Regions from separate parts of the Arthrobacter sp. RT-1 genome, predicted to be linked through region 1. Evidence: riboswitches for the same ligand, from Rfam matches in the RefSeq annotation. Region 1 holds a riboswitch; each other region holds the start of a gene.

Region 1 (4,786 bases):
TAACAGTGGCGGTTTCCTGGCGTCAGACACCACCCGTTCCGCGCTGTCCACCGAAGACAAGGAAACCCTGCTGGCGTTGGCCGCCAACGCCCAGCCGGTGGACCGCGCCCTCTCCAACGGCAGCTACCGGCTCGTTGCGGTGAGAACAAATTTCGGAGATGTCCTGGTGACCGGGCTCCCCCTCGCCGGCAAGGAAAGTACCCTCACGTCGCTGGTGTGGACCTTCGTATTCGTCTCGCTGGGGGGCCTGCTGCTGGTGGGGCTGGCCGGAACCATCCTGATCCGGCGCACCATGAAGCCGCTGGAACAGCTCTCCGAGGTGGCCACCCGGGTGTCACAGCTGCCGCTCGACGCCGGTGAGGTGGCGCTGGCGGTGCGGGTGCCGCCGTCGAACTCCAACCCCGGAACGGAAGTGGGCAGCGTTGGCCATGCGCTGAACCTCATGCTGGACAACGTGGCCAGTGCGCTGCAGGCACGGCAGAAGAGCGAGACCAAGGTGCGGCAGTTCGTGGCGGACGCGTCCCACGAGCTGCGGACCCCGCTGACCGCCATCCGCGGCTACACCGAGCTGATGCGGATGACGGAGGACTTCACGCCGGACGGCCAGAAGTCGCTGGCCAGGGTGCAGAGCCAGTCCGAACGGATGACGGCGCTGGTGGAGGACCTGCTGCTGCTCGCCCGCCTGGACGAGGGGCAACCGCTGAAACTCACCGAGGTGGACCTCACGCAGCTCGTGGTGGAGAGCGTCAGTGACGAAAAGGTGATGGCCCCCGGACACACCTGGCGCCTTGAGCTGCCCGATGAGCCGGTGGTGGTCAACGGCGATGCCTCCCAGCTGCGCCAGGTGCTGGTGAACCTGCTCTCCAACGCCCGCAAGCACACACCGTCCGGCACCACAGTGGTGACCGGCGTCGGCACCTCGCCCGAGGGTGCGGCGATCGTAACGGTAAGGGACGACGGCGGGGGTATCCCTGCCGCATTCGTGGACCATGTCTTTTCACGCTTCACCCGCGCAGACGCGGCCCGGAAAGGCTCGGGAGACCAGGCGGGAGGCTCCGCGGCCGAAGGCACCAGCGGCCTGGGCCTGTCCATCGTGCAGTCAATCGTGGAAGCCCACGGCGGCCGGGTAACGGTGACGTCACGGCCAGGCCATACGGAGTTCGCCCTGCAACTTCCACGCCTGCAGCAACAGGGGCAAGACGACGCGCCGTCGTCGTGATCTCCGTTACCTAAATGTGACTTAAGCGCTGCACTCCTGTACCGTCGATTGGGTGCGGTTCCCGTTCGGACCGCATATCCGGATGACGCCAAGCTCTGCCACTTCCCGGATCTCCCCGATTGACCAAGGCAGAGGCGGGGGACCCACCGTCCCGGGCATGTACCGCCCTGGGGTTAAGCCAGCACGTGATCTTTCCGTGTGGCCGGATGCCCTCATCCGAACCCGACAGCTAACTCCGCAGGTGTGAGAGGCGATCAATCATGTTCAAATTCCCGGTAAAACCGCGCCCGAAAAACGGCTCTGACAGCAATGCGGAGCGCCCTGAAGGCAAGAACTTCACCTTTGGCCAGCGTGCCGCAGTCCTGGCAGCGTCCTGTGCGCTGCTGGTCGGAGTAGGCGCCGCAGGCCAGGCCACCGATGCCATGACCACGGTCTCATCAAGCGCCCAGTCCACAGCGGATTCGGACGCGCAGATGAGCATCGAGAAGAGCGAGATCCGGTCCAACCCGGCCGAGTCACCCGCGCCCCCCGCGATCAACGTTGTGCCCCAGGCCGCGGAGCCGGCACCGGCCCCCGCACCCGAGCCTGCTCCGGCTGAACCTGCTCCGGCACCCGCCCCTGAACCCGCGCCCGCACCGGCACCGGCACCCGAGCCGGCTCCCGTCGTCGCGGTTAATGACCCCGCAGGTGCCCAGGCCTACGCAGCCAGCCAGCTGGCATCCTACGGCTGGGCCGCGGACCAGATGCAGTGCCTGGTGACGCTGTGGGACAAGGAATCGGACTGGACCACCACGGCCACCAACCCCAGCAGCGGCGCCTACGGCATCGTGCAGTCCCTGCCCGCCGAGAAGATGGCGAGCGCCGGGGCCGACTACCTCACCAACTACCGCACGCAGATCAACTGGGGCCTGAACTACATCCAGGAGCGTTACCAGTCCCCGTGCGGCGCGCTGAACTTCCACTACGCCAACAACTGGTACTAAGCCTGCGCTGCCGCCGTTGAAGCGGCACCAGTCTGTTGAAGCGGCCCTCTTCCGTTGAAGGGGGCCGCTTCTGTTGAAGCCCTTGTGTTGAAGCCGGTCCGGGGCCTGGTTTATTTTGAACCATGAAGTTCACCACCACCATCCAGGGCAGCGGCAATAAGACCGGCATTGAGGTTCCCGAGCATGTTGTGGAGGGGCTTGGGGCCGGCAGGCGGCCTCCGGTGGTGGTGACCATCAACGGCAAGAGCTACCGCAGCAGCATTGCGGCGATGGGCGGGCGGAACATGATCTCCCTCAGCGCCCATAACCGGGAGTTCACCGGGGTCTCCGCTGGAGAAACGGTGGATGTGGAGCTGGAACTGGACACGCAGCCGCGGATCGTGGAGGTTCCCGGGGACCTTGCGGCAGCGATGGCTGCGGAGCCGGCCGCACAGGAGTTCTACGCCACCCTCAGCTACAGTGCCCAGCGGCGGTATGTAGAGCCGCTGGATGACGCCAAGACACCGGAAACCCGGGCGCGGCGGATCGCCAAGGTTGTGGCGGACCTCAAAGCCGGAAAGAAATGACCGGCTGGCCGTTGCCTTCCGCATCCACGACGGCGGTGACACTGCTGTAGTCCGCGATGTGCAGCACGCCGTCCGGCAGCGGTCCGGTGTTTGGGCCCACAGCCACGGTGCGGATGCCCGCAGCAACGCCCGCGGCAATGCCGGCGGGGGCGTCCTCGAACACCAGCGCCTCCGCCGGCTCCGCTCCCAGGAGGGCTGCGGCCTTGAGGTAGCCTTCCGGGTCCGGCTTGCCGCGGCTTACCTGTTCGGCCGTGACTGCAATGGCCGGCATGGGCAGCCCCGCAGCGGCCATGCGGATGTCGGCCAGCACACGGTCGGCGGAGGTGACCAGCGCGACGGCGTCGGCGGGCAAGGCTGCCAGCAGCCGCGCCGCTCCGGCCAACGCCAGGATGCCGACCGTCCGGACCCGCTCCATGGCCCCGAGCTCCGCAGTCAGGGCGTGAACATCAGCACCGGCGGGGGCAAAGCGCCGGACCGTATCGATGGCCTGCACACCATGGGACGTCCGCAGGATCTCCTCGAAGTCCAGGCCGTAGCGCACGGCGAATTCACCCCAGACCTCTTCCACCACAGCGGTGGAGTCCACCAGCGTGCCGTCCATGTCGAACAGGACGGCACGGCAGGTCAGGGTTCGTTGGCTGGCGGAAGCGGAATGGCTCATGCTTCCCATCGTGCCCTAACGGCCGGGGATGTACTGCACCGCCCACCTGTTGCCGTCGGGGTCTGCGAAGTAGACAAAGTGGCCCCAGTCCTGCACATCAACGTCGCTGACATCCACCCCGTTGTCTTTCAGGTGACGGTGCGCTGCCTCGATGTCGCTGACCACCAGCTGCAGGTTGGAGCCCGTGCCGGGAGCGGCGTCCGTGAGCCCGTCGCCGATGCAGATCGAACAGGCGGAGCCGGGCGGCGTCAGCTGGACAAAGCGGATGGAGTCCGTGGGCCGCTCGTCGAAATCGGCGTTGAACCCCACCTTGTTGACGTAAAAATCCTTGGCGCGGTCCACATCGGACACAGGGACATATACAAGTTCAAGTTTCCAGTCCATGGGCACAGGCTACGGCCGGGCCCGGGAATGCGGAAGGCTTCGCCCTTGCCGGCCTGGCGGGAAGCCTCTACCGGAGCCTTAGCGGGGCGAAGCTAGCCTGCGATGCCGTACAGGCGGTCGCCCGCGTCCCCAAGCCCGGGGACGATGTAGGACTTCTCGTTCAGCTTCTCGTCGATGGAGGCCAGGACGATGGTGACGTTGGCGCCGGACAGCTCCTCCTCCAGCTTGGCCAGGCCCTCGGGCGCCGCCAGCAGGCAGATACACGTTACGTCGGATGCGCCGCGCTTGAACAGGAACTTGATGGCCTCGCGCAGTGTCCCCCCGGTGGCCAGCATGGGATCCAGCACGAAGATCTGGCGGTCCGTGAGGTTCTCCGGGAGCCGCTCTGCATAGGTGATGATGTCCAGGGTCTCCTCGTCCCGGGCCATTCCCAGGAATCCCACCTCGGCGGTGGGCACCAGCTTGGTCATGCCCTCGAGCATGCCCAGGCCTGCGCGCAGGATGGGGACCACCAGCGGGGTGGGCTTGGTGAACGCGGTACCCACGGTGGTGCTGACGGGCGTCTCGATGGTGACCGGTTCCGTGCGGACCTCTCGGGTGGCCTCGTACGCCAGGAGCGTCACCAGTTCTTCCGTCAGCTGCCGGAAAACCGGGGACGGAGTGTTTTTGTCCCGGAGAACGGTGAGCTTATGGGCGACCAGCGGGTGGTCCACAACGAGAGTGCGCATGCGTCAAAACTATCATCCGGCGTTATCCTTGCCGCGTCCGCCGTGGCCCTCATGGTGCATGGCATCCGCCACGACATCGCGCACCACGGGGTGCTCGAAGGTGGGTGCCGGGCCTGCGTGCTCCCGGCGCCGGATCAGGTGGAACAGCCGGTGGGCCAGAATCACCATTCCCACCCAGGCGAGGCCCAGCAGCCAGCCGGCCATAACGTCCGTCAGCCAGTGGTGGCCCAGGAACACCCTGCTCA
Region 2 (4,786 bases), on a different contig from region 1:
CCCAGGCGGCCGGAGGCATAGGTCTTTGCCCCCGCCGGATCGTTGACGGCGCCGCCGGGCACGGAAGGTACGACGACGGCGGGCGGGCCGGGCGGGACAGCAGGCACCGGCGGAGGTGCTGGAGCGGCGGGAGCCGCCGGGACAGGATTCGCCTGTGCCGGATTGGGACGGGCCGGATTGGGAGGGGCCGGATTGGGAGGGCCGGGATTCAGGAGCCCGGGATTCGCGGCCGGCGGATTCCGGGCTCCGGCACCGGCAACACTGGCGCCGGCTGCCGCCGGCCGGCGGGCCTGTTCCTCGGCGGCTGCCCGCTTTGCCGCCTGGGTTGCCTCATAGGCCGCGAGCGCCGCCTGGCCCTGCCGGTACTCCCCCTCCACTGCCGCCGTCGTCCCCTTGAGGGAGGCAAGCTGTGCGGTCAGTTCCCCGCTGCGCCGCTGCTCCTCCGCGATCTGTCGCGCCACAGCATCCTGTGCGGAACGCGCTGCGTCCAGTTTGCTCTTTGCCTCCTCGGAAAGGCGCTCGCGCTCTGCCCTGGCAGCCTTCTCCTGGTCGGCCAGCGAGGAGGTGATTTTCCCGGCGGTCGACGCCTTGTTGACGAGGGCTGCGGTCTTGCCACCCACAATGTGAACAACGTTGAGCCCATGGACGCTGTTGGCCTCCAGGGCGTCCAGGGCCACGAAGAAACCCATGGCTGTCCCGCCGGTGCGGTAGGACTGGGCGGCCAGCGCGCCGATCTCCCTCCTGTGCTGCAGCAGTTCACCGCTTGCCTGGGCAGCCTGCGCGGCCAAGGCGTCCACCCTGGCGGTGGCGGACTGGAGGGCGGCGTCGGCCACGGCATAGTCCGCAGCCGATGTCACTGCGGCGCTCCCCACCGACTCGGACTGGCGCTGCAGGCCGTTGAGCAGGTCATTGATCCTGGAGATTTCGGCGGCCTTGCCGGTCTCCGTCTGCTGCGCCTTCTGCACATCCTCCCAGGACGGATACCCGCCGGGCGGCATCTCAACGGCTGATGCGGGGAGCAGCGCGGCCGAGGTGGCGAGGGCAACGCCCAGCAGGCCTCCCAGCAAGGGGGATTTCGCCTTGGTCACAAACGGGGACATAGTTCCGAAGCCTACCGGCGGCCGACTGACCCCATCAGTCACAGTAGCCACATCGTTACATTTTCTTGCGATGGCGACGCTGATGCCAGCGTTCGTCGCCATGCACAGGATTCCGCCGTCCGTGCGTGCCGATCCTAGACTTGTGGCATGGGCGGGAATGGCGCACCGGCAGGAACTGGAGTGCTCCGTCCACACCCTCGCCGCCTGCGGGTCCTGGCCGCGGCGGCAGCACTGGCGACGGTACAGGCAGCGTCGGCCTGCACATCCTCCCCGGCGCCGGAGACTACCGGGGAGACACCGACTGCCACAGCAGGGCAAGGACCCATAGCTGTCGAGCTAAACCAGTCGCGGGACCAATATGGCAAGCCTGAGGTCCAGCTGCAGCTCACCAATACGTCAGACGCTGCGGTGACGCTGATCCAGGCCGAAGTCATCTCTGCCTTCTTTCAAGAAGCGATCAGCTGGATGCCCGCCGGGGATGACCTCGAACTGCCGCCCGGCCAGCCGAAAAGCCTGCCGGCGGCGCTTCCCGCTGCAACATGCGAAGGGCGCCCCTCCCCGGACGGGGAAACGGCGAAGGCCACCGTCCTCGTGACCTCACCCGGACAGTCCCGGCCGCGGCAACTGACCTTCAGCGCCTCTGATCCATTCGGGGTCCTCCGGCGCAACAATGGCGAACTCTGCCTCGCCACCGCAGTAGCCGCCGTGGCGGACATCCGCCTGGGCACGCAGCTGGAGGTGGCGCCGGACGCGCGCACCGCCGTCGTCCACCTTGTGGTGGCCCCGCACCCGGCAGCAGATAGGAAAAACCCGGACCAGGCGGCCCGGTCCCTGACCATACGGAGCATTGGCGGCACTCCCCTGCTGGCCGAAGCGCCCCGGAATCCCTGGCCGGAAAACCTCACCCTCACGGCGGGTGACGTCCCCCGTCAGTTCCCCTTGCATATCCGCCCCGCCCGCTGTGACCCGCATGCCATTGCGGAGGACAAGGTGGGCACTGTGCTGCCTCTGCAGGTCACTGTCGACGCCCGGCAGGGAGCTATCCGCGTTCCCGCAGGAGCGGTGTTACGTGCGCAACTTTATGACTTTGTTACGCGATCCTGTGCGCAGGGTTAACAAAAGCTATCAGCCGAGGTCAGCCCGGCAGCGTGCCCGACAGTCAAGACGATTGCTTAATCCGAGAGAAGGGCCTCGTATGTTATCCAAATGTGACAATCGGCTGCAGGGCGGGTTATGGTCTTTCACGTGTCCCTCCCAAGCGGGACATTCCCCTCAGCATGCCGAGCCCTGCCGCTGATACGGGATTCAATCGCTTTCCTGTTGGCAGGGACGGGGGAACCAAGTTTCCGCGGCTTTTTCAAAGCCTTGGGGTTAAGTCGATAGCGCCTCGTTCCGTTCGGGGTTGCTTTCGGCCGGGTATCTCCAACCCGAACCCGACAGCTCACCCCGCAGGCATGGGAGAGGCGATCAACCGTGTCAAAAAATTCCATCACCGCCCGTCACCGCGCGACTCCAGCCCGCTCGATCGTGCTTCAGGGTTTGGCTGTTTCCGCCAAGTCCCAGGCCCGGACGCTCGGCCGCCCGGCCCTCGCAGTTGCCGCTGCATCCGGCATTGCGTTCGGCGTCGGAGCTCCGGCCCATGCAGGCGTGACCGGCCCGGACAGCACCGAAGCCACTAACGTCCAGGCCTACTCGGCGCCCGCCGCCGCAGTTGCCGCCCCCGCAGCAGCAGCCGCCGCCAACGTCCACACCGTTGTTTCCGGTGACACCCTGGGCGCCATCTCGGCAGCCAACGGCGTCAGCCTCAACGATGTCCTCGCCGCCAACGGGCTGGACATCTCGACCATCATCTACCCGGGCGACCAGATCACCATCCCGGGCGCCGGATACGCAGCACCCGCCGCCGCTCCGGTCCAGGCCGCATCAGCTCCCGCGAACACCGGCATGAACATCTCCTACGCCTCCACCGCCCCCGCTCCGGCCCCGGCCCCGGCACCGGCTGCTCCCGTTGCCACCGGAACGGGCACCGGCGCAGCCATCCTGGCCAACGCCTACGGCCAGCTCGGCGTCCAGCAGGATTGCACCGCCATGGTGGAGAAGGCTCTCCGCGCCGTTGGCAAGTCCGTGGGCGACCTGGCCCCGGGCCAGTTCTACCAGTACGGCTCCGTGGTGGGCACCCCCGCCCCGGGTGACCTGGTGATCACTGCCGGCCACGTGGGCGTCTTCGCCGGCAACGGCCAGGTTGTCAGCGGCGGCGTTGACGGCTTCAAGACCGAGGTCCACTCCATTAGCTGGCTCAGTGGAGCTTCCTTCGTCCGCGTAGCGTAATTTCGCTCGCATACCGAAGCAGCGCAGACAAGGGCGGCAGCCGGGATATCCCGGCTGCCGCCCTTGTCTCGTTCCCGGCCCTTCCGGGTTACGTACCGCAGAAGGTCATGTAGGTGCCGAAGTCTTCCGGCGGGCCTTCCGTGTAGCGTTCAAGGCCCGGGCGTTCATCGTAGGGAGCACTGACGGCCTGCAGCAGCCGGTGCAGCGGATCAAGGTCCCCCCCGGTGGCGGCCGCGAGCGCTTCCTCCACGAGGTGGTTGCGCGGGATGTACACCGGGTTCACCGAATCCATCAGGTCAGCGTCGGGATCCAGTGCCAGCCACTGCCCGGCCCAGGCGTCGAACGCGGCGAGGTCCAGGACCATGCCGCGGGCCGGCCGGACGTTCCCGCGCGCTGCCTGGCCGAGGTTCCGGAAGAACTGGGTGTAATCGACGGGGCCGTCCTTGAGCAGCGCAACAACCCCGTCCACCAGCTCCGATGCTGCGGCGTCCCCAGGGCTTCCGGCCGGGGCTTCCGGGAGGCCCAGCTTGGTTTTCATGCCGCTGAACCAGGCATCGCTGTACTGCTTCCGGAATTCGCCCAGGGCTTCCACGGCGGGGGCAACGGCCTGTTCCTGGTCCTCATTGAAAAGCGGCAGCATCGCTTCGGCGAGGCGGGCGAGGTTCCATTCGGCCACGACGGGCTGGTTGGCGTACGCATAGCGTCCGCCGACGTCGATGGAGCTGTAGACCGCGGCGGGATTAAAGGCGTCCATAAAGGCGCAGGGTCCGTAGTCGATGGTTTCACCGGAGATGGTCATGTTGTCCGTATTCATCACACCATGGACAAACCCCACCAGCATCCACTGCGCCACCAGCGAGGCCTGGGCGGACACTACGCCCTTAAAGAGGGCCAGGTACGGGTTTTCTGCTTCGGCAGCGGCCGGGTAGTGCCTGGCGATGGCGTGGTCCGCCAGCCGGCGCAGCAGCTCAATATTGTCCGTAGCCCGCGCGTACTGGAAACTTCCCACGCGCAGGTGGCTGCTGGCCACGCGCGCCAGGACCGCGCCGGGCAGCATGTCATCCCGGCGCACCTGCCGTCCGGTACCCACCACGGCCAGCGAGCGGGTGGTGGGGATGCGCAGCGCATGCATCGCCTCGCTCACCAGGTACTCCCGCAGCATCGGCCCGACGACGGCACGTCCGTCGCCTGCCCGCGCAAAGGGTGTGCGGCCAGAACCCTTGAGATGGATGTCCCGCAGGCGGCCGCTGGCGTCCACGATCTCGCCGAGGAGCAGGGCCCGGCCGTCGCCGAGCAGGGGCGAGTAGCCACCGAACTGGTGTCCGGCGTAGGCCTGGGCCACGGGGGTTGCCCCTTCC
Region 3 (4,786 bases), on a different contig from region 1:
CGACAGCAGAACGAAGAAGGTTGATTACGTGCCTACCGGCAAGGTCAAGTGGTATGACAAGGACAAGGGCTTCGGGTTCCTCGCAGGCGAGGACGGCCAGGAGGTTTTCCTGCCCAAATCGTCGCTGCCCGAGGGTGTAACGGAGCTCAAGGCCGGCACTCGCGTGGAGTTCGGCGTTGCCGACGGCCGGAAAGGTGCGCAGGCCCTGGGCCTGCGTGTCCTGGACAAGACGCCGTCCATCGCCAAGGCCAAGCGGCCCAGCGCAAGGGACCTTGCACCGCTGGTTCAGGACCTGGTGAGCGTGCTGGACAACCTGTCCGGCACCCTGTCCAAAGGCAAATACCCGGAAGGCAACAAGGGCAAGGCCATCGCCGCTGCCCTGCGTAAGGTTGCCGACGAGCTGGACGTTTAGGCACCGATGAGTCCGGAAGCTGAACAGCCGGCGGCACAGGCACAGGACCAGGCAGGTCCCACTCCGGGGGAGGCCGGGACCGCAGCCCCCGCAGGTGCGAAAAGCATTGCAAAGCGCCCGCCGGCAGGTGTGCCGGTGTGGCGGACCGGCAAGCCTGATGCCTTCCTGGCTGCCGCCGTCGACACCGCCCGCGCCGCCCTGGAGGGCATCACCGCCGCCTCCGACATCGGGCCCCACCTCGCGGCCAAGAGCGAGGGCGACCGCCTGGTGACGCACCTGTTCGAGTCGAAGCTTGCCGGCTACGGAGGGTGGCAGTGGTACGCGGTTCTTACCCGTAACTCCCGTTCGAAAGTAGTTACCGTCAGCGAGCTGGGCCTGCTGCCGTCCGAGAATTCCATCCTGGCCCCGGAGTGGGTGCCGTGGGCGGAGCGGGTCCGGCCTGAGGACGCGCAGGACCAGGAAGCGGAGGCTTCGGAACAGGAGACGGCGCCGGCGGACGCCGCCGGACCGGTTTTGGACGGGGTACCGTCAGGGCATGAGGGTACCGGCCAGGACGTGGAGCCTACGGAGGTGGAGGCCACGGATCTCGAGGCAACGGACTCTGATCCAGCGGACACTGATTTTGGGGAGCAGTCTGCCGGGGACGACGCCGGCACACCGTAAGTGCCGACGTCGCCCAACGGGAGACATGCAAAGCGGGGACCTACAAACGGCGCCGCCCGGGCAGGACCCGGGCGGCGCCGTCGAACGTTAAAGGTGTCCCTGCGGCCTACTTCCGCAGCTCGCCCACCACATAGTCGATGCTTGCCAGCAACGCGGAAACATCAGCGGGCTCGATGGCAACGAATGTTGCGATGCGCAGCTGGTTGCGGCCAAGCTTCCGGTACGGCTCGGTGTCCACAATGCCGTTGGCGCGCAGGACCTTGGCCACCACGGCGGCGTCCACGGACTCGTCAAAGTCGATGGTGGCGATGACGTTGGAGCGTTCATCCGGGTTGGCGACGAACGGGGTGGCGAATTCCGAAGCCTCAGCCCATGAATAGATGCGGCCAGCAGAGTCCGCCGTGCGCTTGGCCGCGAATTCGAGGCCGCCGTTCGAGTTCAGCCACTGCACCTGGGCATCCAGGGTCACCAGGGTGGACAGCGACGGGGTGTTGTAAGTCTGGTTCAGGCGCGAGTTGTCGATGGCGGTCTGCAGGTCCAGGAAATCCGGGATCCAGCGGTCACTGGCCTTGATCCGGGCGGCGCGTTCCACGGCAGCGGGGGAGAACAGGCCAAGCCACAGTCCGCCGTCGGAGGCAAAGTTCTTTTGCGGTGCAAAGTAGTAGACGTCGCTCTCTGCAACGTCTACGTCCAGGCCGCCGGCAGCCGAGGTGGCGTCCACCAGCACCAGCGCGCCCTCATCGGCACCTGCCACCCGCTGCACGGGAGCGGAAACACCCGTGGAGGTCTCGTTCTGGGGCCAGGCGTAAACGTCCACGCCTGCTTCGGCCGTGGGCACAGGGCGGGTGCCCGGCTCGGACTTAAGGATTGAGGAGGCATCCAGGAAAGGAGCCTTGTTGGTTGCGGCCGCAAACTTGGACCCGAACTCACCGAAGGACAGGTGCTGGGCCTTCTTCTCCACGAGTCCGAAGCTGGCAATATCCCAGAATGCCGTGGAGCCGCCCACGCCCAGGACTACTTCATAACCTTCGGGTGCGCGGAAGAACTGGCTCAGGCCTTCGCGGACCGAGCCAACGAGGTTCTTGACCGGGGCCTGCCGGTGGGAGGTACCCAGGATGTTCTTTGATGCCGCGGACAGCGCATCAATCTGCTCCTGCCTGACCTTGGAAGGTCCTGCGCCGAACCGCCCGTCCTGAGGCAGGAGGTCGGCGGGAATAGTGATGCTGGGTTCGCTCACAGGGGCTCCAATTTCGGCGTGGACGTGGCTTTGGTCCGAACGGGTGGATGGTCGCTGGCCGGCAGTCGGCAATGACTGCAACTGAGGCCTTTCCCATTCTGCCTGAACAGCTGTTTCGGCGGGAACCGGACCCGTCATAGTCCAGCCATTGAGACGTCCTGGGGGCAACCGCGAACTATTCGGACAAAGTCAAAATAGGCTAAGCTTGCCACCGGACTACGTCGCAGTGATAGGCGATACGGTGGGACAACGCAAGGTACTGCGCTCGAGGAGCTGAGCTGGATGACGGATCTGATCGACACTACGGAAATGTACCTTCGCACCATTTTGGAGCTTGAGGAAGAGAACATTATTGCCCTGCGGGCCCGTATTGCCGAGCGGCTCCGCCACTCGGGACCCACGGTCTCCCAGACCATCGGCAGGATGGAGCGGGACGGGCTGGTGGTGGTGTCCGGCGACCGGCACCTTGAGCTCACCGAAACCGGCCGTAAGCGCGCCACCGAAGTGATGCGCAAGCACCGGCTGGCCGAGAGGCTCCTGGCCGACGTCATCGGACTCGATTGGGCGTACGTGCACGACGAAGCCTGCCGGTGGGAACACGTCATGAGCGAACGGGTGGAGCGGCGCATCTACGAGATGCTCGACCACCCCACGGAGTCGCCCTACGGCAATCCCATCCCGGGACTCGCTGCCCTGGGCGGCCAGCCCCTGCCGGGCGGTTCCGACGGAGCCGTGAGCCTGCTGGAAGCGATGAAAACGTACGGTCCTGCGTCGACGGTCACCGTCAGCCGGCTGGCCGAACCCATCCAGGTGGAGCCCGAACTGCTGGTCCAGCTTGATGAGGGCGGCATCCGCCCCGGCGCCACCGTGTCGCTCGAACGGGTGGGGGACTACATCTCCGTGCGGGTACCCGGCATCGAAGGTGCGCTGGAGCTTCCTCCGGAAGTGGCCGCCCACGTGTTTGTCACGGTCCGGTAGAGGACCCGCCCGGGCGCGATTACCCTATCGAATGGCATTTAGGCAAAGATAACGGAATTGTTACTTTGGGGTTTAAGCCTCTATAGTTGAACGCGAGCGTTGATACTAAAGCGTTACCTGATCCGGAGCCGAGCTCTGCCAGCGGACCAGGTGCACGAGCAATAACTGGCAGAGGCGGGGGAACCACAAGCGGCAGCGGGGGGACTGCCTTGGGGTGAAGTCCGTCAGCAGCAAGCCTCTTCCAGCGAAGGAACCCTTTCCGGGGATATCTCTGTGCCGAAGCTTGCCTACGGCGGACCGGGTCTTTGAACTCTCTGACCCGAATCCGACAGCTAACTTCGCAGGCTTTCAGAGAGGAATCCTTCTTGTCCATGCAGACCTCCAGGGGGCGCCGCCGCGCGGCCATCCCCGCTTCGACACCGCGTGTCGTCGAAGTCATCCACACGGAGCGCCCCCGCGATCTCCACCGTGATGCGCGCCGCCGTCGGGGTCCCTTCCAGCAGATCACCGAGTTTGCCTCCGCCAGCGGCATCGGCCAAAAAGCCGGTATTGCCCTTGCTGCCACCGGCCTGGTGCTGACCGTGACTGTTCCGGCCACCAGCCCCGTGATGGCCACCGACGCCGCAGGCACACCTGTCGCTGCCTCGGCAGTTACGCCCCAGCCGGCTGTCACAGCCGAGGCGGGAGCCCAGATTGACTTCAGCCGCTCGGCGGTTGTCACGCAGGCTGACCCGGACGGCAAGCTTAAGCAGCTCCTCAGTGCCCAGTCTGCCGGCGCCGTCTCGAGCGCCGCTTCTGCCGGGAGCCTTGGTGCCCCGCTCGCCACCATGTCCACTGCATCCCCCTTCGGCTACCGTGTCAGCCCCATCACCGGCGGCTCGGGCGACTTCCACCGGGGCCAGGATTATGTGGCACAGTGCGGCACCTCCGTCCTCGCTGCTGCCACCGGCACCGTGACATTTGTTGGCTGGCACCAGTACGGCGGTGGAAACCGCGTTGTGGTGGACCACGGCAACGGCCTGGAGACCACCTACAACCACCTGTCGTCCTTCAATGTGACAGAAGGCCAGACGGTCTCCCGCGGCGACGTTGTCGCGTTGAGCGGGACCACCGGAGCTTCCACCGGCTGCCATCTCCACTTTGAGGTGCAGGTCAACGGCGAAGTTGTCGATCCCACGCGCTGGCTTTAGTCAAATGAGTGCAATGTCTCACTTGGGTGTTACCAGCCGTGACCTGAATGTGACATTGCTGCAAAACTCCTGTACCGTCTAACTCGCGTCAACTTTTCCGAAGTTGACGCTCTTGAGTGGATTGCCTAGCTCTGCCACCGCTCAAGGTCCGTTCGCATTTCATCGTCTGGCAGGGGCGGGGGAACCAATTCTGGCCTTCTTCATGAAGGCCTTGGGGTTAAGTCGCAAAGCTTCCTTGGAAGCCGCGCGGCCGGGTGACTCCCATCCGAATCCGACAGCTCACCTCGCAGGCATTGGGAGAGGCTA

The links. A riboswitch is a leader RNA that binds a small molecule or an ion and turns the genes downstream of it on or off. The one in region 1 is predicted to bind cyclic di-AMP.
Region 2: linked by a shared signal. The riboswitch ahead of DXK94_RS15955 (LysM domain-containing protein) and the one ahead of DXK94_RS21455 (hypothetical protein) in region 1 are both predicted to bind cyclic di-AMP.
Region 3: linked by a shared signal. The riboswitch ahead of DXK94_RS05755 (M23 family metallopeptidase) and the one ahead of DXK94_RS21455 (hypothetical protein) in region 1 are both predicted to bind cyclic di-AMP.

What each region holds. Positions count from the first base shown of each region.
Region 1 is NZ_QRGQ01000036.1:5,906-10,691, reverse strand. It holds gene DXK94_RS17550 (HAMP domain-containing sensor histidine kinase) at 1-1,219, shown strand, start outside; cyclic di-AMP (ydaO/yuaA leader) riboswitch at 1,314-1,476, shown strand; gene DXK94_RS21455 (hypothetical protein) at 1,480-2,202, shown strand; gene DXK94_RS17540 (YdeI/OmpD-associated family protein) at 2,325-2,768, shown strand; gene DXK94_RS17535 (HAD-IA family hydrolase) at 2,749-3,429, opposite strand; gene DXK94_RS17530 (glyoxalase superfamily protein) at 3,445-3,813, opposite strand; gene upp (uracil phosphoribosyltransferase) at 3,906-4,541, opposite strand; gene DXK94_RS17520 (phosphatase PAP2 family protein) at 4,554-4,786, opposite strand, start outside.
Region 2 is NZ_QRGQ01000024.1:63,112-67,897, reverse strand. It holds gene DXK94_RS15965 (lytic transglycosylase domain-containing protein) at 1-1,100, opposite strand, end outside; gene DXK94_RS15960 (hypothetical protein) at 1,248-2,216, shown strand; cyclic di-AMP (ydaO/yuaA leader) riboswitch at 2,401-2,570, shown strand; gene DXK94_RS15955 (LysM domain-containing protein) at 2,574-3,428, shown strand; gene DXK94_RS15950 (YdiU family protein) at 3,517-4,786, opposite strand, start outside.
Region 3 is NZ_QRGQ01000005.1:55,062-59,847, forward strand. It holds gene DXK94_RS05735 (cold-shock protein) at 29-412, shown strand; gene DXK94_RS05740 (DUF3027 domain-containing protein) at 419-1,075, shown strand; gene serC (phosphoserine transaminase) at 1,182-2,312, opposite strand; gene DXK94_RS05750 (metal-dependent transcriptional regulator) at 2,595-3,290, shown strand; cyclic di-AMP (ydaO/yuaA leader) riboswitch at 3,407-3,651, shown strand; gene DXK94_RS05755 (M23 family metallopeptidase) at 3,662-4,480, shown strand; cyclic di-AMP (ydaO/yuaA leader) riboswitch at 4,603-4,786, shown strand, end outside.